One region of the Ruegeria sp. CDSB136 genome, then DNA from elsewhere that is predicted to be linked to it. Evidence: riboswitches for the same ligand, from Rfam matches in the RefSeq annotation. Region 1 holds a riboswitch; each other region holds the start of a gene.

The links. A riboswitch is a leader RNA that binds a small molecule or an ion and turns the genes downstream of it on or off. The one in region 1 is predicted to bind cobalamin.
Region 2: linked by a shared signal. The riboswitch ahead of AC2FIR_RS15785 (DUF4198 domain-containing protein) and the one ahead of AC2FIR_RS08280 (DUF1636 family protein) in region 1 are both predicted to bind cobalamin.
Region 3: linked by a shared signal. The riboswitch ahead of AC2FIR_RS03255 (hypothetical protein) and the one ahead of AC2FIR_RS08280 (DUF1636 family protein) in region 1 are both predicted to bind cobalamin.
Region 4: linked by a shared signal. The riboswitch ahead of AC2FIR_RS16325 (DUF1636 family protein) and the one ahead of AC2FIR_RS08280 (DUF1636 family protein) in region 1 are both predicted to bind cobalamin.

The regions. Positions count from the first base shown of each region.
Region 1 covers NZ_JBXWOP010000006.1:64,401-69,449, forward strand. The annotation lists gene AC2FIR_RS08265 (FecCD family ABC transporter permease) at 1-2, opposite strand, end outside; gene AC2FIR_RS08270 (ABC transporter substrate-binding protein) at 4-951, opposite strand; gene AC2FIR_RS08275 (ABC transporter ATP-binding protein) at 970-1,755, opposite strand; gene AC2FIR_RS08280 (DUF1636 family protein) at 1,752-2,108, opposite strand; cobalamin riboswitch at 2,210-2,412, opposite strand; gene AC2FIR_RS08285 (Mur ligase family protein) at 2,523-4,259, opposite strand; gene cphA (cyanophycin synthetase) at 4,275-5,049, opposite strand, start outside.
Region 2 covers NZ_JBXWOP010000014.1:126,240-131,288, reverse strand. The annotation lists gene cbiQ (cobalt ECF transporter T component CbiQ) at 1-641, opposite strand, end outside; gene AC2FIR_RS15795 (NikL family nickel/cobalt ECF transporter subunit) at 641-1,222, opposite strand; gene cbiM (cobalt transporter CbiM) at 1,219-1,830, opposite strand; gene AC2FIR_RS15785 (DUF4198 domain-containing protein) at 1,837-2,622, opposite strand; cobalamin riboswitch at 2,752-2,951, opposite strand; gene AC2FIR_RS15780 (LacI family DNA-binding transcriptional regulator) at 3,309-4,334, shown strand; gene AC2FIR_RS15775 (winged helix-turn-helix domain-containing protein) at 4,339-5,049, shown strand, end outside.
Region 3 covers NZ_JBXWOP010000002.1:170,110-175,158, reverse strand. The annotation lists gene AC2FIR_RS03270 (bifunctional 2',3'-cyclic-nucleotide 2'-phosphodiesterase/3'-nucleotidase) at 1-989, shown strand, start outside; RNA gene ffs (signal recognition particle sRNA small type) at 1,029-1,127, shown strand; gene AC2FIR_RS03260 (alpha/beta hydrolase family protein) at 1,127-2,035, opposite strand; cobalamin riboswitch at 2,201-2,421, shown strand; gene AC2FIR_RS03255 (hypothetical protein) at 2,509-2,916, shown strand; gene AC2FIR_RS03250 (protein-tyrosine phosphatase family protein) at 2,918-3,421, opposite strand; gene AC2FIR_RS03245 (DNA polymerase III subunit gamma/tau) at 3,592-5,049, shown strand, end outside.
Region 4 covers NZ_JBXWOP010000015.1:74,557-79,605, forward strand. The annotation lists gene cobN (cobaltochelatase subunit CobN) at 1-1,897, opposite strand, end outside; gene cobW (cobalamin biosynthesis protein CobW) at 1,901-2,956, opposite strand; gene AC2FIR_RS16325 (DUF1636 family protein) at 2,953-3,333, opposite strand; cobalamin riboswitch at 3,428-3,635, opposite strand; gene AC2FIR_RS16330 (hypothetical protein) at 4,121-4,456, shown strand; gene AC2FIR_RS16335 (YybH family protein) at 4,628-5,049, opposite strand, start outside.

The DNA of each region.
Region 1 (5,049 bases):
ATATCAGTTGAGATCCGGATGCATGGCCTGCGCCATTTTCAGGATCGCCTCGATATTTGCCGGTCCGGGGGTAAGTTCCTCGTACCGCAGGCCAATCCAGGCCTCGTTCTTGACGGCATCGGTCTGGGACATCACCGGATGCTCCTGCAGAAATTTGAAGGTATCCTCGGCGCCGTTGCCGGTCTGGTAATCCAGCAGCACCAGAAATTCGGGGTTGGCGGCCGCCACCGTTTCCCACGAGGTGCGGCCCCAGCTTGTATCCATGTCATGGGTCACGTTTTCACCGCCCGCTGCGGAAATCATCGCATCGGGAATGGCAAACTTGCCCGCGGTGAAGGGCGCATCAGCCGGACCATCCAACAGGAAAACGCGCGGTTTGGGCAGATCGGCTGTCCGGGTTTCGATCTCGGTCAGTTCTTCTTTCCAACCATCAACCAGTTCCTTCGCCTTGTCTTCGACCTGCATGACCTGGCCCAGGCGCAGAACGTCATCAAACAGCAGGTTCATGCTGGCTTCGGGGCGGTCCTTGTCCAGATGCACGCAGCTTTCGGACAGGATCAAGGTCTTGATGCCAAAGGGTTCCAGCGTGTCAGGGGTCACGTCTCCGCCCGGCTTCATCCCGTAATACCAGCCCGCGAAGAACATATCGGGTTCGGCGGCCACAAGGTTCTCGACCGTTGGGTATTTGGGCGCAAGCTCGGGAATGTCGCCGCGCAGCGTATCGAATTCCGGGCTGGTCTTGTACCATCCGGTGATGCCGGTCAGCCCGACGATCTTGTCCTGCAGACCCAGCGCAAAGGCCATGTCGGTCATGTTCATATCGTGCACGACAATCCGCTCGGGCGCAGTTTCAAAAACCAGCGGCTTGCCGCAATTGTCGACGGCAATTTCTTGCGCCGACGCACCGCCTGCCAGGGCTGTGGTCAGGACCACCGACCAGATCTGTTTCATTCAAAGATGCTCCTAGGGTTAGTTTGAGACCGAGGTTTTTCGGATATCCAGCGCCGGAATCACGCGGCCCTCATGGTGAAAGTACAGGTAGTCGACGCCAAAGGTTTCCCGAACCTGGTCCGAGGTCAGCACATCGGCCACGGGACCAAAGCCCGTGAGCCGCGCGGATTTCATCATGGCCACATGGGTGGCGAATTCGGGGATCATGACGAGGTCGTGGACGATCATAACCACCGTGATGCCCAACTCGGCAACCAGCGACAGCATCCGCCCCTTGGCGTCGGGGTCCAGATGGTTTGTCGGTTCGTCCAGAAACAAAAGCGAAGGGTTCTGTGCCAGAGCGCGCGCAATATGCGCACGTTGACGTTCACCCCCGGAAAGTACGCCCATTCGTTTGTCCGCCAGATCACTCAGACCTGTCAGGTTCAAAACCCTGTCCAGTTCGGCGGCGTGGCCCTCTTTCGACCGATCAGCCCGGATCGGGATTTGCCCCAAGGCCACATATTCCCGCAAAGACAGTCTGCTATCCGGCAGTTCGTGCTGACTGACAACAGCGATCATTCGGGCGCGCTCGTTGGCGGGCATGTGTTTCAGGCTGCGCCCATTGATCAAAACGTCGCCCAGCACCAGTTCGGCCGTGCCGCACAACAGGTTCAGAAGCGTCGTCTTCCCGGCCCCGTTCGGCCCGGCAATTGCAAGGATTGCGCCTTCTTCCAGTTCAAAAGACGCCGCTTGCAGCAGAACATCACCATTCAGCGCATAGTATTCGACGTCACGCACGGCAAGAAATGCAGAGGTCGTCATGAAGGCTCCTCCAAAATCATTCGGGGCAAACGGGAAAGGGTTTTGTCAAAAAGCGCGCTCGGCCTGTCGGACGCGCATGTCCATCCATCGGCACTGTTCTGATATTGCAACGCGAATTCGGCCAAGGCCGCGATGTCATGCGGGGTCCGGATGTCACCGAACAGGTATTGGGCTTTGCCGGCGGCCTGAAACCCAACAGTTGTCGGCTGCGCACACCCGGCCATGCAATCGACCGTGCGAATGGCAAACCCGGAAGGTAGCGCATCTGACAAAGAAGAGCGTATTTTGTCCGCAGACAAATCACCGTTGCATGTCGAACAGATCAGAAGAATATGATCAGTGGCGTCTGACATGGTCCGCTCCACTTGTTGCCAAGCGCGGACAGAAGGTGCTGATCATGTAAACACGTGACTGACGTGCCATCTAAGCCTCCTTCCAGGGCGCCCCGCCCTGGGTTGGTTGAACACTGATGGCAGGTCTCCTGACTCGCGGGTCCTTGCTTGGCCTTCCTTCCCGGCCTATTCGGCCAGTGGGTGTTTGGCGTCGCTCACCGCTTACAGTTGCGGGGGCAGTTACGGACTTGGCCTTCAGGGCCGCACCGTATTCCCTTTTCATCCCTCGGGTCTTCCTTCGGGAACCATCTACTAGCTAAGTGCCTCAGACCCGGGCATGCGTCAATACAGAATTATTGGCAGGACAATCGGATCGGCTGGGCAGGGCGGTGTTCGAATTTCACCGCCCGAGGCTCTCGGATTCAGCGTAGGGGTTCAGTTTTCCAGCAGTTTTAAGACTTGCTCGCGCTCGGACAGGACCAGCAACAGGGCGAGATCGCCCGGTTCGATCTGATCCAGTATTGTCCTGCTCGCCTCGGTCGGGGAAGGCGCGCTCAGGATCTGCTCATCCCGAAGACCCTTGTCCATTGCCGCCTGCTTAATCAGCTTTGGAATCTCACCAAGGTTGCGTCCCCGCAGATAGCCCTCAAGCTCGGCAGCGACGACCACATCCGGCTGGAACCGCAAGGCCGTTTGCGTGACATCGATGATGTCCTGATCGGACCGGTCCCCGGCATGGCTTAGCAGTATGAAGCGGCGCTTTGCCGGAAGTCCGGACAAAGCCTCGCACACCGCTGCGACCGAATGTGGGTTATGCGCAAAATCGACAAAGACACGGGCGCCGTTATGTGAAAACTCGTTGCACCGGCCAGGATTATCTTTGGCGTCTGGCTTGAACCCGGACAATCCGGCGCGAATGGCCTGCATCGGGATATCGAGTGCGCGGGCCAGACACAGCGCAGTCATTGCGTTGAGAATATTGTACCTGGCAGCCCCGCCCATGGCGAGCGGCACATCGTGAACCGAAATCACCGGTTGTTCCGAGAAGCCATCGAAGAACACAATCATCTCGTCCCGCAGGAAGGCACAACAATGTCCTTGCTCGCGGGATTGTTGGATCAGTGCGTTTTTCTGGTCCAGCGAGAACCACCAGATCCTGCAGGACGTGTTCAGTGCCTCATCCCGGACATACGCGTCATCCGCGTTCAGGGCCAGAACGCCATCTTTCTTAAGGGTGCGGTGCACGGCGAACTTGGCATGCGCCAACTCCGGAACCGTGTTGACGCCATACTGACCCAGATGATCATTGGCGACATTTGTGACAGCCGCAGCCGAGGCGGCATGGGTTGGAAGACCCCGGCGCAGGATTCCACCACGGGCAACCTCCAGACAGGCGACTTCAAGCCGCCGGTCGCGCAGCAGCATGCGCGCTCCGCCGGGGCCGGAATAATCACCACGGTCGAGGATGTCGTCGCCGACGCGGACAAACTCGGTCGAGGTCAGCCCGGCAACCTTGCCCGCCGCCCGGGCGATCGCCTCAAGCAGCCGGGTCGTTGTGGTCTTGCCATTGGTTCCGGTGATGAAGGCGACGGGGATGTTATGCAAGGCGTCCCACTCGACTTCATCAGGCGCAGGCAGAGCGTTCCAGGCCCAGATCTGGCTTCCGACCCCGTGGCCGATCGAAATCTTGTCGTCGTCACACAGGATATCGACGCCCCGCGCCGAGGCCGCCTGGATCAGGGCGATCAGGGCCGGATTTGCCTCTTTGGCCATGACGTCGCGGACGTCGGCGATCATCTTGTCGAAATCGCCGGTTGTTTCCCCGACCAGCGCCGCGGCACAGAAATGCCATGCGGTCTGGACCGCAAAGATCGCTGAATATAGCTGATCCATCGGCGCTGAAATCGCAAGGTTCACGCCGCCGGTGAATACCCGATATGTCAGCTTTTCTTGGTGCCAGCCGAGCGCATCCAGCACGCGACGTGCATGATGCTGCCACAGCTCAATGACACGCGAAGACTGCTCCTGGCCAAAAAAGACGTCCATGATTGCGCCCGGGTGATCCCAGAGCAACCCGGGCCCGGTCAGCCGGCGCGCATCGTCTACCCGAAACGCGTCACTGGTCGCGCTGGGGATGGTCAGCGCGGTCTCAAGCTCTTCAATTCTGTCCATTCCGGTGCCCTCGGCTCAATCCGCGTCTTCGCTGATTTCGCGGGCCAGACGCACGCCGCGCTCGTCCCGGATCAGGGCCTGATCGCTGTCGAACATGTCCTCGAAAGAGGTCTCAACAGGGGCAGGCTTGCCGATTGCTTCAGCTTCAGGTGCGTCTCCATCCGAATTGAAGTAGATGATCTGTTTCCAGCAGCGGGTGGTGTCGTCGCCGAATATCACCAGCAGATCGCCGGGAGCTGCCATTTCAAGACCCGCCGTCACCGCTTCGACCTCATCAGGGATGATTGTGATCGCCTCATCCGGCGTGCCGCCTGCAATCAACGCCTGCCGCAGCATCTGAGGAATTTCGTCATGCCCGCGTCCGCGACGGCGGTCGTCAGCCTTGCAGATGAAGTGGTCAAAATGACCGGCCAGCGCCGCGCCCGCGTCCTCGACGTCCTCGTCACGACGGTCACCGGGCATCGATACGACGCACAGCCTGCGGCCCTTGATCTCTAGCTGGTCGGCCAGCGCCGCCATTGCCTTCAGGGCGGCGGGGTTGTGGCCATAATCCAGGATTACCTTGAACGGATGTTCGTCATAAACGTTCATCCGCCCCGGTGCCTGGAAATAGCTGGTGTCAAAGGTCCGCAGCCCGTGGCGGATGTTGTCCAGATCAACGCCAAAACTATAGGCCATGGCGGCAGCAAACATGGCGTTCTGCACGTTGAAGATCGCCTTGCCTTCCAGTGTCGCCGGGATCAGGTGCGACCAGAGCACGGGGATATGCAGGCCATTGTCGTAGATGGTC
Region 2 (5,049 bases), on a different contig from region 1:
CGCTCTGACCGTTCAATCGCGCGCACCAGCATCATGCCGACCAGATACCCGAAGCTTCGGTAGGTGTGCCAGTTTGTGCCGGGGCGAAATCCGCGGATCTTCATCGCGCCGCGCAGGCGCAGGTATTCTTCCCGCAACACCTCGATGTAGCGGATGGTGAACATCAAAAGATGCACAAGCACCTCGGGGCAGCGCAGCTTGTGCAAAGCGTGTCCCAGGGTCACAGGTTCCATCGTTCCGACCAGAACCATCAGCGCAAGGATGACCGCGTTGGCCGTCAGTGCAATCTCGACAGCTTTCCAAAGGCCCTGCCAACTGGCCGGAAAGCCAAAAACCGTGAACATCGCGTCACCGGGCATTGAGAATGGCAGCAACACCAGCATGAAGATGATGAAACTGTCCATCATGGCCATACGCTTGAGGGTCCGGCCGACTGGCAAGCGTGACATCACCAGTAACCCAAGCGAGACGGACAAAGCGCCGATCAGCGCCGGAACACTATTGAGGGCAACCGTGACGATGGCAAAGATGCAGGCCAAAACGATGCGCATACGGGGATCGTAGTCTCCGATCATCCCGAAATGGGCGGCTCTGCCTGCCTCGGCCAGTGTTTTGGCCTGTGGTTCCAGCGCATGTGCCATCAGGTGGCCATCTTTTTGCGCGCGGCCAGATAAAAGCCGATGCCGAACAGACCAATGATATAACCAATACCACCCAAGATGTTCTGCAGATCATTGTGCTCGCGGTAGGCAGCGATCTCGCGCCGCAGTGGGCGGGTTTCGTCGCGCACCGCTTTGGCGATGGCGGCGCGTTCCTCATCCGAGAGCGAGGCCACAGTCACCGCTGCCGCGCCATCCGCAGATGCAACCGGCGTGGCTGTTTCAGAAAGCTCGGCTTCGACCCCCATGATTTCGGCCACTTCGTCGGCCGGCATGGCAACTTCGGCGACGTGCCCTGCACCCAGATCTGCCCTGAATGTATGAGTCACAGCTCTGGTCGGGCTGTAGAGAAAGAAACCGTCCGTATCGGTTACTGTGCGTCCCAGTTCAGAGCCGTCGGGGCCATAGACGATGACTTCCTGGTCTGCGGCCATATCGCCATTGGAAAACCCCAGCTCGCCTTCGATTGCGTCGCCTGCCGGAAAAACGCCCGCTATAACCTTGTGCGCAAGAGCCGGGAGCGGGGCGAGAGCAAGCGTACAAACAAGGATCAACTGTTTCATGTGGACGCAACCTTTACAAAAAGTTCCGGTTTGACCTTGCGGGCCAGAAGAACGGCAAAACCTGTCAGCACGGCCTCGATAGCCATGACGGGAATGTGGGCGAAAAAGACAAGCTTGGCAGCGGGCAGGAACTCATCGCCGGACAGCGCCAGCGAGACCGCGACAAAAGCCGTCGTGGCGGCGATCGAAAACGCGCCGCCGATGCCGCCCCAGATCGCCCCATGAACAGGTGAGCCACGTGCGATCAGGCGACCAAAGATCATCCAAGTCAACACCGCCGGAAGGGCGATATTCACCGTGTTGATCCCCAGCACGGTCAATCCGCCAAAACCGAAGAACACGGCTTGCAGCAGCAAGCCGACAAAAAGGGCCGGAAAGGCGGCCCAGCCGAGCAGAAGCCCGGCCAGACCGTTCAGAATCAAATGCACAGACGACGGGCCAATCGGCACATGGATCAGCGAGGCGACAAAAAAGCTGGCCGACAACACGCCCGCCGTGGGAATGCGATCCAGATCCAGCGATTTCAGGCCCAATGCGATCCCGCCAGCCGCGGCGACCGCACCGCCGATCACGACAGGGTTTGAAAGGGCTCCGTCGACGATGTGCATTCAGGCTTACTCCAGATCCCAGGCGCGGATCCAGATGACCGCATCCTGGCTCAGCTCTTTGCCTTCATGCTCGGTTTCCGGACCCACGCCCAAAGCGGCGAAGCCCCAGTACCCGGCTTTTGGCACACCAAAAGTGAAATATCCGTTGTCATCCGAAATCGCGACCAACGCGCCGCCCGGCAATGGGGACACGGTGGCGTCCTTCGCGCCGGTGCCGGTCATGTCCGGTGCTGCGGCGATGTACTCGATTTCGATTTCTGCGCCGGCGACGGGCTGTCCCTCGCTCAACACGCGACCGGTAAAGGTTGACCCGGCGATGATGTTGTAAGGCTTGTTCAGCGGCAGAATCTCGGTGGCCAGCCCCTGCGGCTGATCCCAGTCGGTCGGCAGTTCGTTTCGGTTGAGGTAAGCCTTGGTGATCTGCTGGATATAGATATCCTCGGATTCTTCGTAGTAAGGCGCAGGAACTGTAACCACCACATAGTCACCCGAGCGTTTAACCGGAACCGAGCCCAGGAACGCTTTGGCAATGTTGTCCGGTCCTTCAAAAGTGGTTTCTTCCAGCGTATCCATCAGATCGGTTTTTTCACCGTTGTGGATTACAAAGAATTCTTCCGGTCTTTCCAGGGTCATCACGTGACCAGCTTCAAACGGGTGCCAGAAAACCAGTTTGACCGGAACGTCACCGGGGCGTTCGATCATCGTGTCGTCGGTATATTCCAGCAGGAAATGGGCCTGCGCCAATGCAGGCATCGCCAAAGCAGCCGTTGCAGCCACCAGCAGTTTTTTCACAAATCGAGTCCTTCTCACGTCGCGCCTTCCCCGGCACAATTCTGCTTTGACGATGGGGAACGCGAAGCCATCTGCCTTGTCGGGCAAACAGATCCGGCGCACACCCCGTCGCCGATGATGAACGCCCCTTCCAAGGGCGCATGTTCGGCAGGTCTCCTGACTTGCGGGTCAAAGCGCTAAACTAACCTTCCCGGGATACCCCAGTGGCATTATCAGCCGCGCTCGCCGCCTACAGTTGCGGGGGCAGTTGCAGAGTTGGCGAAATGTGCCGCACTGCATTCCCTATTGCTTCCGAGGATGTCCCCGGAACCGAACATGGCGCGTTCATGCCAGAATATGTAAGACACGGTCAACAATTGATTGCGGCGTTGCATGGGCCATTTGCGAAATCAGAAATTGCATGTTCGCGCTTGCTACGCGGTTTGGTATGCGCCACCGCGAGTGTGTGTATTTTCCTAGATATCTTTCCGCGGTCAATAGTCGTCGGTTCAGTTCGCGGACTTGAGATTTTGGGCCTGAAACTGCGGGCGTTGACTCGCGTGTAAAATTGAACTCGCCGCAAATATGTAGGGTCGCTCCGATGCACAAAAGGTCCGACCCGTCCAGCGTCCGACGCAGAAGCAGAGTTGTTGTATTTGTCGCCGTGTTCACGCTACCATCGGGCAAAACAACAGTGCAGGTGCCTCGTGACCACAGAAACAAAACGCCCGCTTACCCTTCGCGATGTCTCGGAAGCGTCGGGGGTATCCGAAATGACGGTCAGCAGGGTCCTGCGCAATCGGGGTGATGTATCGGATGCGACCCGAACACGGGTTCTGGCCGCCGCAAAAGAGCTGGGTTACGTGCCCAACAAAATTGCGGGTGCGCTGGCATCCAGCCGGGTCAATCTGGTCGCTGTCATCATCCCGTCACTGTCCAACATGGTCTTCCCCGAGGTCCTGACCGGCATCAATCAGGTGCTGGAAGACACCGAATTGCAGCCAGTGGTCGGCGTGACCGATTATTTGCCGGAAAAAGAGGAAAAAGTCCTTTACGAGATGCTCTCGTGGCGGCCTTCGGGCGTGATCATCGCGGGTCTGGAGCACACGGAAGCGGCCCGGGCGATGCTGGATTCCGCGGGCATTCCGGTGGTCGAAATCATGGATACCGACGGCAAACCCGTGGATGCGATGGTCGGCATTTCGCACCGCCGTGCCGGCCGCGAAATGGCGCAGGCCATTCTGAAGGCCGGATACCAGCATATCGGCTTCATGGGGACCAAGATGCCTTTGGACCACCGCGCGCGCAAACGTTTCGAAGGCTTTACCGAAGTTCTGGGCAAACACGGGATCGAGATCGAGGATCGCGAGTTCTATTCCGGCGGCTCAGCACTGGCCAAGGGGCGCGAGATGACGCAGGCGATGCTGGAACGGTCGCCGGAACTGGATTTTCTGTATTATTCCAATGATATGATCGGCGCTGGCGGACTGTTGTACCTGCTGGATCAGGGGATAGACATCCCTGGTCAAATCGGGCTGGCGGGGTTCAACAATGTCGAACTGCTGCAAGGTCTGCCCCGCAAACTGGCAACCATGGATGCCTGCCGGCTGGAAATTGGCCGTCAGGCCGCAGGGATCATCGCCGCACAGCTAGCCGACCCGGAAGCCGAGATTGAAACCCGCGTAACCCTGACGCCAAAAATCAGCTACGGCGACACACTGAAGCGGCGTTAGAGTCTTGGCACTGCCGAAACTGGACAACCGGACAGCCCGTGCGGTGTTCATGGATCGTCACTTGCTGTCCGAAACCCCGTCGGGCAGCGCAAAGGGCGCGGATCTTCTGGACCTGATCCGACGGCTTGGTTTTGTTCAGTTGGACAGTATCAACACCGTGGCCCGCGCCCATGACATGATCCTGTTTTCGCGCAGGTCCACCTATCGCAGCACACATCTGAAGCGCCTGTATGAACGGGACAGGGCGCTGTTCGAGCATTGGACACATGACGCCGCCGTTATTCCGATGGAGTTCTACCGGCATTGGCACCTGCGCTTTCAGCGCGACGCCGATTTGTTGAAAGCCCGCTGGAAGAATTGGCGGCGGGATGGATTTGAACAACAGTTCGCCTCGGTTCTGCTGCACATCCGCGATCACGGTCCGGTATCCTCGTCCGATGTGGGAAAGGACGAAAAGAAAGGATCGGGCGGCTGGTGGGACTGGCACCCGTCCAAAACCGCGCTGGAGTTCTTGTGGCGCTCGGGCGCGCTGACCGTCATTGGCCGGGACGGCTTTCAGAAACGCTACGACCTGACCGAACGGGTGATCGAAACTCATCTGTGCCCCGGTCATGCACCATGCGACGCCGAAAAAACGGTGGACTGGCTGTGCAACGCCGCCCTCGACAGGTTGGGGTTTGCAACATCGGGCGAACTGGCTGCGTTTTGGGATACG
Region 3 (5,049 bases), on a different contig from region 1:
CCTCTGCCGGGCGATGGAAGGTTGTCGGGCAGCAGGTTAAGCTGCCGCCTGTTCTCTCCCGGCACGGGAACGGAGCGGTATCCGAAGACCCCGGAATGCAGCATCTGTTCAGTTACGGCCACGAAGAAATCCGTGCGCTGGCCTCAAGACCCGTGGGCCACACCGGTCAAAGCCTGCACAGCTATTTCAGCTTTTGCGCACCAGATCGGGGCCTCGCGCTGGTCGCCAGCGCCCAGGCAGCGGCATTGAACCTCCATCTGGACGAAGACCTGCGGGGGCTTCCACTGTTGTCCGCTGTTTCGCCCTGCAAGTTCGGAGGCCGCGCGGGACCGCGCTCCTACACGGAAGTACCGCCCGGAAAGGTTCGGTTGCGCAATGTTTCGGATCTTCATTCTTTCCCGAATGAACTGCGCGCCGCGCTTGTCACCGGCGACATGGTCCGTGACTGGCTTGAAATGTCGGCGGGCATTTTCAATCAGGTGGATGAAGGAGCTGTCCGCACTCTGACCGATGAAACACGGGCCGGGCATAACTTCGATGTGCTGTTCGGCCTGACCTATCGGATCGATCTTTCCCAGCCGGCGCGTTTTGATTCTCACGGAATGCTGGTCGATCCCGCTGCAAACCGTGTCCGCGAGATTTGCTGCGGTGGAATCCCTGTTGAACCCACCCAGAAATTCGTTGTGGCCCTGAACAGTTACCGGGCCAGCGGCGGCGGACACTTCCCTGTTGCGCATCAGGCCCGGCAGATCAATCTGCCGGCCTTACCCATCAGGCACGTCCTGCGCGACTATCTTTCGGGGGGATTACCGGGCGACCCGATGCAATCTGCGCCCTTCCCCTTCAGCCTTGTCCGGCTTCCCGGGCACGCTTCGATTCTGAAAACCGGGCCGGGAGCAAGGGCGCATCTTTCCGAACTGGACGCATACGATCCGCATGTGCTGGGGCATGACCCGGAAGGCTTTCTGCGGATCAGACTGTCACTCTGACGGGTTGTCTTCCTGGCGCAACTTCCCTATATCGACGATTGAGAGGTTGGCGCGGGCGAGCGCCTCGCCAACCTGGTCAGGTCCGGAAGGAAGCAGCCACAACGAGCCCCGCTTGGGTCGATGTCCAACCTCTCACTTCATCCCGCAATCGTCACATCTTTCCGGTCGGAACGGACTTGCTGCTCCGCAGACTCGATCAGCCTCGGCCAGACCGCTTTGTTTTTGCGCGCAAAAACACCAATGTGGCCAATGGATTTCAGCCCGAAATCCTTTGGTTCAAGCACATGACGGTTGGCGTCCGGGCCGTATAGCTCGGCCAGCCTCCAGACCGCATTTTCAGGCACCATCTGGTCGTCCGAAATCGCAAACAGGTCAACCGGACCACCGGCCCGCGGCCAGGTCGCTGCGGGCAGGCTTTGGCCAATTTCAGGCAAATAGCTGTTCGGCGAGGTGCACCATTTTCGCCATTGCCAGTAGACCTTTGACGGCAGGTCCGAGCCAAACCCAATGGCCTTGCCGGGCAGATACCCCAGCATATGAACTGCAAAAGGCGCATGACCGTACCAGAAGATTCCGGCCAGCCCCCTGTAGGGCCACGGATGATCCGACAACGTAACCAGGCCTGAACACACACAAATCATCCGGTCGACCTGATCCACATCCGATTGCAATGGCCCAAGCATACCCCCCAGCGAATGACCAATGGTCCACTGCCGCGCACTTGGGAATCGCCGCCGCATCTCGGCCCGGGCCGCGGGAATATCGACCAGCGCCCAATCGGACATGGTGACACGCGAATCCTTCAGGCGCCCCGATAACGATTTTCCGAAATCGCGGTAATCATAGGTGAGGCAGGCAATGCCCTGCTCTTCCGCCAGCCACCGGGCAAAATGCTGATAATAGTCCTGGGGAACGCCGGTCGCGCTGTTCAGAACAACTACGATATCAGGCGCTGCAACAGGCAGGTACAGGCGACCCGACAGCATCGCCGTCCCGGCGGGAAATCGTATGTCTTCGGTCAAGACCCGTTCCTGTATGTCCAACATCTCATGCTCCGCTCTCAACTGAACAGTTCAGTTCACCTATCTGTCAGGCCAGTCGCCCGCTCAAGTCAACCCGGTGCAAACATGACCAAACGTCCGCTTTCCCGACCACGCATCGGACCAAATGCCTCGGCCCGCGCTATGCGCTTGACTCGGGGACCCGGCAACCGCTAGCGATGAGGCGATGGTTTCCGCGCCCTTTCCGGGGCCGGGATGAAAAGGGAACACGGTGCGGTTCTGTCTGGCATTGCCGGAAGGAACCAAGGCCGAGACTGCCCCCGCAACTGTAAGCGGTGAGCAATGCCGAAACACCACTGGCCGAAGGGCTGGGAAGGTCGGCAAAGCGATGACCCGCAAGTCAGGAGACCTGCCATCGATACTGAAACCGAAACTCGGGCGGGGTGTCCGGGCAGGTCCTGATGGCATAGCCCCGTCACACCTGATCCTTGCCCCGCGCCGCGCGCGGAGGGCGCATTATGATCTGGAAGACAAGGACACACGAATTTTCTGCCACTGTGTGCCAGCGCACCGGCAAACCCTGTCCGGCACTGGCGCAAATGGCGCGGGCTCTGACGCGCGCCGTGGCAAGCGCCGGCCCGGCCGCAACCCCGCAATTCGCCATTGAAGGCAGCAGCGAGCTTGCCCATTGCCCCGAAGGGTGCATGGCCCGGTTCCACGCGCGGCCAGACAAAATCCGGGTGTTTTGCGGAACGAATGAGGAAACTCCGGGCGACAGGTTGGAGGATTATGCAGACATGATGTTCTGCGCAGAGTTCCGTGCGCTGCCGTCCGCAATTCTGTCGGACCCGCCCTGCGCCATGCTTGAAGCTTCGGCCCTGGCAGGTCGCCAAGTAGCGGCCCAGGCCGGACATTTGTCGGCCTGACCTACGGGTCCGCGCTGGCCGGAATCAATTGCGTGGCCCATGCCAGTTGTGCATCTGTTTCAACCGCACAGGGCCGCACCGCCCTCAACCGTTTCAGGGCTGCACCCGGTTGCTCGCCGCATTCGACCATCAGGCGCAACACCACCATTCCGGACCGGCCACAGCCGCCCCGGCAATGCACCAGAATGCGCCCGCCCCCTGACAGAGCATGGCGGACGGCCGCGCTTACATCGGGCCAGCGCGCAGTCACGGCGTCGGGGGGCGCACCGAAATCTTCGACCGGCAGATGGACCCAGCGGCAGGCGCGCGCCTGAATGTCGGTTCCGAAGTCACGCGCGCCGTCCTGCAGCATCTCGACTTCGGTCGTCATTGAAATGACAAGACCGGGCTTCCAGTCGGAAATCGCATTCAGGTCCTGGGCATATTTACCCCCACGCCCCGGCATTGATGTCAGGGCCAGAGTACCTCCTCCGACCTGCAGCGCATGAATAATCATCTGAGACATGCAACGCGCCCTCCTTAATCGTTACGCACAAGAATCCGGTCAAAAATGCTTTCGCCTTCATTTTTACGCGCATCCCGAAGCATTCCCAAATGAATTTCGCGAACCGGCTGTGGACGCAGGCGGCGGCGCACTCTACGCTGCACTTCTGATACGAATCCGACAGAGCAGAAATGACCGACACGCCCAGCCCCGCTTATCAGGTTCTTGCCCGCAAATACCGCCCGGAAACCTTTGCCGACCTGGTTGGTCAGGATGCCATGGTGCGCACCCTAAAAAACGCGTTCGAGGCAGACCGGATCGCGCAGGCCTTCATCATGACCGGCATCCGCGGCACCGGCAAAACGACAACGGCGCGGATCATCGCCAAGGGCATGAACTGCATCGGCCCCGATGGCGACGGCAAACCGACGACCGAACCCTGCGGCCAATGCGAACATTGCGTGGCGATCATGGAAGGCCGCCATGTCGACGTGATGGAGATGGACGCCGCCAGCCGCACCGGCGTGAACGATATTCGCGAAATCATAGACAGCGTCCGCTATCGTGCTGCCAGCGCGCGCTACAAGATCTATATCATCGACGAGGTTCACATGCTCTCGACCAGCGCGTTCAACGCGCTGCTCAAGACACTTGAGGAACCGCCCGAGCATGTGAAGTTCATCTTCGCGACTACCGAAATCCGCAAGGTTCCGGTTACGGTCCTGTCGCGCTGCCAACGCTTCGACCTGCGCAGAATCGAACCCGAGGACATGATCGGTCTTCTGAACAAGATCGCCGCCGCCGAGGGCGCCCAGATCGCAGAAGACGCGCTGGCGCTGATCACCCGAGCGGCCGAAGGTTCGGCGCGTGATGCAACTTCGCTGCTGGATCAGGCGATCTCGCACGGGGCCGGTGAAACCAGTGCCGATCAGGTCCGGGCGATGTTGGGTCTGGCGGACCGGGGCCGCGTCCTGGACCTGATGGACATGATCCTGCGGGGCGACGCGGCGGGGGCGCTGACAGAGCTAAGCGCTCAGTACGCCGAGGGCGCCGACCCGCTTGCCGTGCTGCGCGATCTGGCCGAAATCACCCATTGGGTGTCCGTGGTCAAAATCACGCCAGACGCCGCCGAGGACCCGACCGTTTCGCCCGACGAACGCGCACGCGGACAGCAAATGGCCGAAGCCCTGCCGATGCGTGTCCTGACCCGCATGTGGCAAATGCTGCTGAAAGCGCTCGAAGAGGTCTCAGCTGCGCCAAACGCCATGATGGCAGCGGAAATGGCCGTCATTCGGTTGACCCATGTGGCCGACCTGCCAAGCCCGGAAGAACTGATCAAACGTTTGCAGGACGCACCTCCACCCACGCCGAACGGAGGCCCCGGTGGCGGCATGGCCGTACCCTCGCACGCCCCGGTACAACCTCAGGCATCGGCAAGGTCTTCCTACGTTTCCGCTCCGAATGGCCCTGCCGGCGCGCCGACTGCGGCCCTGGCACAGGACGTCCAAACCGCTCTGGCGCGCTATCCGACCTTCGAACATGTGGTCGAACTGATCCGGACAAATCGGGACGTAAAGCTGCTGGTCGAGGTCGAAAACGGTGTGCGGCTGATGTCCTACTCACCGGGCCGGATCGAATTTACGCCGACC
Region 4 (5,049 bases), on a different contig from region 1:
CCCGGATATCTTCCTGCAAGCGGTCGCGTCGTTTTGGGTCAAGCCCGTCGGCGTTCGAGAATTCGTCCAGCAGCGATTCAAGCCGAACCATTCTGTCCGGCGTGCCGCTCTCCTTCATCGGGGGCGGGATGTGACCCAGCGTGACGGCTCCGATCCGGCGCTTGGCCTGTGCGGCTTCGCCTGGGTCGTTGACAATGAAGGGGTAGATCACCGGCAAATCACGGATCAGCGCCTCGGGCCAACACTCGGCGGACAGGGCAACGGATTTTCCCGGCAGCCATTCCAGAGTGCCATGGGCGCCAATATGGATCAGTGCGTCGGCGTGCAGGCTTTTGCGCAGCCAAAGGTAAAACGCGACATAGCTGTGACGCGGTGTGCGCGAAAGGTCGTGATAGTCGTCATCGCGCAGTTCAGGCTTGCCACGTTCGGGTTGCAGCGCGACCAGCGCCTTGCCCCGGTGAAGCGCGGTGAAATGGAACGCGCCATCAACAAAGGTCGGATCATCCTCGGGCTTGCCCCAGACTGTTTGCAGGTCCGTATTCAGTTGATCCGGCAAGTGTGCAAGCGCGGCCTGATAATCTTCGAGCGACCAGGCAATCCGGGCGTCCAGCAATGTGTCGGCGATCGGTTCGGCAGGGGCTGTGTCATACCCGGCGCATTGCAAATCTGACAGCATCGCTTCGGCTGATGCCAGCGCATCAAGGCCCACCGCATGGGCCATCTGCCAGTCCTTGCCGGGGTAGGTGGACAGAACCAGAACCGGCACCTGTTCCGCTTTGGGTCGGTCGTTCAGATTCAGCCAGCCGGTTACACGATCAATGATCGCTTCGATCCGTTCAGGTTCAGCGCGGTGGGCAAAGCGGGAATACTCCAGGTGCGGATCGCGTTTGCCCGGTTCCTTGAATGAGGCGATGCCCGCCGAGATCCGCCCATCCACTTCGGGCAGCACGACGTGCATGGCAAGGTCGGCGGGGGAAAGACCGCGTTCGGCCTCGGCCCACGCTTTGCGGCGTGAAGTTGCCAGAGCGACCTGGAAAACCGGCACACCCGCCGCGTCAAGCGGAGAGGTTCCCGACGCACCTTTGCCCGAGAAGGAGGTGGCATTGATGATCGCAGAAGGTTCCAGTGCAACGGTGTTTTGGCGCATCCAGTCGGCGGCAGCAGGTGCCTTGAGGGAAGGGGCGAACATGCCCATTGCCTCGAACCCACGCGCACGCAGGCTGTGGATCAGGGCGGCGACCGGGCCGGTGTCGGCGGAGGTCAGGTAGGCGCGATAGAAAGTGACGATGATGCGTTTCGCATCGTTCGTAAATGCGGTTTCTATCTGGATTACGCCGCGGTCAGGGCACCAAACACCGCATTCGGGAAGGGTTTTGGCCCCCATCACCGGCCCGGCATAGAGACCTGCCGCCAAGGCCATCTGCGCCAAAGCCGCCTGCGCCGCGACCTCGCCGCCAGTGTCGCACAAATGTGCCAGCCGCCGTAGGGTCGAGACGGGCAGGGTAGAATAGTCGTCCAGCCGGGTATCCACACGCCCGTCGGCGGGCAGAACCGCCAGCGCGATGCCTTTGGCCTGCGCCAGCGCAAGAACCTGCTGCAGCCCGTATGACCAGTAAGGTACCCCACCAATCAGGCGGATCAGGATACCTTTTGCGCCGTCAAGCGTTTGTTCCACATATGTGTCAACGGACAGAGGGTGTTTCAGCGCCGTCAGATTGGCCAACCGCATCGTCGGCATTCGCCCTTCCGGCCCACCGCCGCGATGCCAGCCTGCCGCGAAAGCACCGAGATCGCTGTCCGAAAAGGACAACATCACCAGATCCGCCGGGCTCTGGCCCAGATCGGTCGGGGTCTCGGTTTCTTCAAGCCCGTGGCTTTCGCGGAAGACGACGTGCATGGCTTACTCGGCGGCCTCGGTCACACCCACGAGGATATCCCGGATTTCGGCCTCTTTGATGTCGTCGTGCTCGGCAATGACCACAAGACGCGAGCGGCGCTCCTCGCCGGGTTCCCAGGGGCGGTCGTACTGATGACGCACCCGGGCACCGACAGCCTGAACCAGCAGACGCATCGGTTTGCCGGCAACTGCCGCATACCCCTTGACGCGCAGGATGTTCAGTTCCCTGGCCAGACGTTCGATCTTGGCAACCAGATCGAGTGGGTCACTTTGCTCCGGCAGTTCGACGATGATGCTTTCGAAATCGTCATGTTCGTGGTCGTGGTGACCGTCGTGATGCGACGGACGCGCGTCCATGTCATCCTCGGCTGCGGCTTCCAGACCGAGCACGACGCGGACGTCTACGACGCCTTCGGCAACCTCTACGACGGGCAGCGGGCGCGGGGCCTCGGCTGCGATGATCTCTTTGGCTTTGGCAACACCCTCTGGCCCGGCCAGATCGGGCTTGGTCAGCAGGATGATATCGGCGCAGGATATCTGATCCTCGAACACCTCGGAAAGAGGCGTTTCGTGGTCGATCGAGTCATCGGCCAGGCGCTGGGCATCCACCGCCTCGACATTCGGAGCGAAGCGACCTGCCGCGACCGCCTCGGCATCGGCCAGAGCGATCACGCCATCCACAGTGATTTTTGAGCGGATATCGGGCCAGTCAAAGGCTTTCAGCAGCGGCTTGGGCAGGGCGAGGCCGGAGGTTTCGATCAGAATGTGATCGGGGCGCGGGTCCAGCGCCATCAGCGCTTCGATGGTCGGAATGAAATCATCGGCCACGGTGCAGCAGATGCAGCCGTTTGCCAGTTCCATGATGTTCTCTGCCGGACAATCGGGAATGGCGCAGGATTTCAGAATATCGCCATCGACGCCCACGTCGCCGAATTCATTGACCACGACCGCCAGACGTTTGCCCTGCGGGTTCTGCATCAGGTGCTTGACCAGCGTTGTCTTCCCCGAGCCCAGAAAGCCGGTGATCACAGTGACGGGTAATTTCTCAAGAGTGCTCATTTCAGGGCTCCAATCGGGGGAATGCGGGAGGCGCAGTTTTTGCGGAAATGTTCGGGGCGCTCACGCCATTTGACCAAGCCGTCCTCGGTCGCCAGATATTTGGTCGCACCGTCGACAATGGCGTCAACGTGTTCGGCTTCGTTCAGGTTCTCATAGACAAAGGTCCAGCGACCCGGTCCACCGCGCAGCACGATCGAGCAGCCCTGATCGCAGTTCGACAGGCATTCGACGGGTTTCAGCGTGATGCCTTCGGGCAGGTCGGCCTGTTGCAGCGCTTTGTGCAGCAATGTGCCGGGGCGTTTTTCATCATCCTCGACGGGCAGTCCACGGCGGCACGTGGTACAGACCAGCAACTCGACTGGTGCGGTCTCGGTCATGTCTCTCATCCCCCCAAATCCTCTTCGCGGGGGACGGGGTTTCATGCGGGCCACGCGTCTGCACATGGACCCGACACCGGAACACCCCGCCCGGTTTCTTCTTCGGGTGCTGGCAGGTCTCCCGGCTTGCGGATGTCAGAGACTTGCTCTGGCAGATGTCCCGCCTTCCCGGCCTTTCGGCCAGTGGCTATGGGCACCCTCTCCGGTCACGGTCGCGGGGGCGGCTGCGTTTGACGGAAAAACCGCTGACGCATTCCCTTTTCATCCATCCAGGGATGGACACCAACGGGTCGGACATGCGGCACAGGCGGGGGACTTGTCAAGCTTAAGGATGCGCGGTTTCGCCGCCGGAAGGAAAAAGCGACCTGAGGTGGTCACTCAGCGGCATCGCCGGGCGTTCACGGCGCCCGAAAACCTGCGTGATTGAGGTGTTCCGTGTGATGTTCGCTGATTTTGGAAGGGGTCGGCGGGAACCGGACGGGCGGGGCGGATTCGGCTTCAGAACCACTGGGGCAGGCCGCGTGTGGACGTTGCGGCGACCAACCGCCTGTCATTTCGGGCATCGCTAAACTGAGGGATTGGGGTTTCGTTGATTAAGTAACCGCCGTTCCGACCGGCTCGGGATACTCCATTTCAGTATTCGCGCAAGACCCGGCAAAAACGACCGCTTCGAGATCAAATCTGATGGCCGTCTTGCTGTGCACAGAGTAGCCAGATTTTTTGCAAAATTATGCCTCAAACTGCCCTTAGCGGGCGTCGGCGAACAGAATATGCCAGGAAACAAAAAATGAAAAAGTTAGCAGCTTTTCTTGTGTACTTACCCGTCGCTGCAGTTGCGGAAGACCGGGTGTTCGAGTGTGAAGCGGCGGATGCAAAATATCCGGAAATGGCGGCCACGCTGGTCAAATACGAGGGCCAGAACAAAGGGCATATTACCATTGGTGATATCGACAATAAGGCTGAGGTGTATCCCGGCCTCGACACCCTGACTTACCTGTATATCGGTGACGGCTTTACCCTGAATTACAACGTGAATCTCAAGACTGGCACGTTTGACTATTCGGCTTCGGGCAGCAAATCCGGATGGGGCAAAGGCAGCTGCAAGGAAGTTGTGGCCCAGTAATTCGCTAATGCCCGGTCTGCGGGTTGGGCCTTTCGGTTGCCGAGAAAAGTACTTGCCTGGTTCCGTCCGGAGGCCAATGTAGTTGGCCGTGGATGGAACCCGGTTAAAAGCGGCCGATCCGGTATGTGTCCAAGCCATTTGGGCGGCGTGCCAACCAATCAAATCTTTTGATCAGCAAGGTTCGGCACGCCCCGAACACGCCGGCGCGATTGATCTACCAGCGCTGAAGTTATTCGCGTTGGACCAGATATCCCGCGCCACCCGCCATGTTCCGTCATCTTCAAGATGGTAGATATTGATGCCATGGCCGGTGGAAACAGTGGCAGGACCCGAGTCACGCGGAACATCGGTGGCGGTAAACTCATAACGCTCAAACGCCCAGCTCGCTGCCACAACAAACTCCACTGATTGCTTTTTCCAACGGGTGTGAACGGCGTCGAAATACCCGCGCACCCAAGGCCCGACCTTGGCTTTGCCTTTCATGACAGGCGCGCCGGGTGCGATGAACACCACGTCATCAGTGACCGTCTCAAGGAATTGATCCAGTTTGTTCGAGTTGATCGCTGCAAGATACGCAGTGTGTGCGGCTTGCG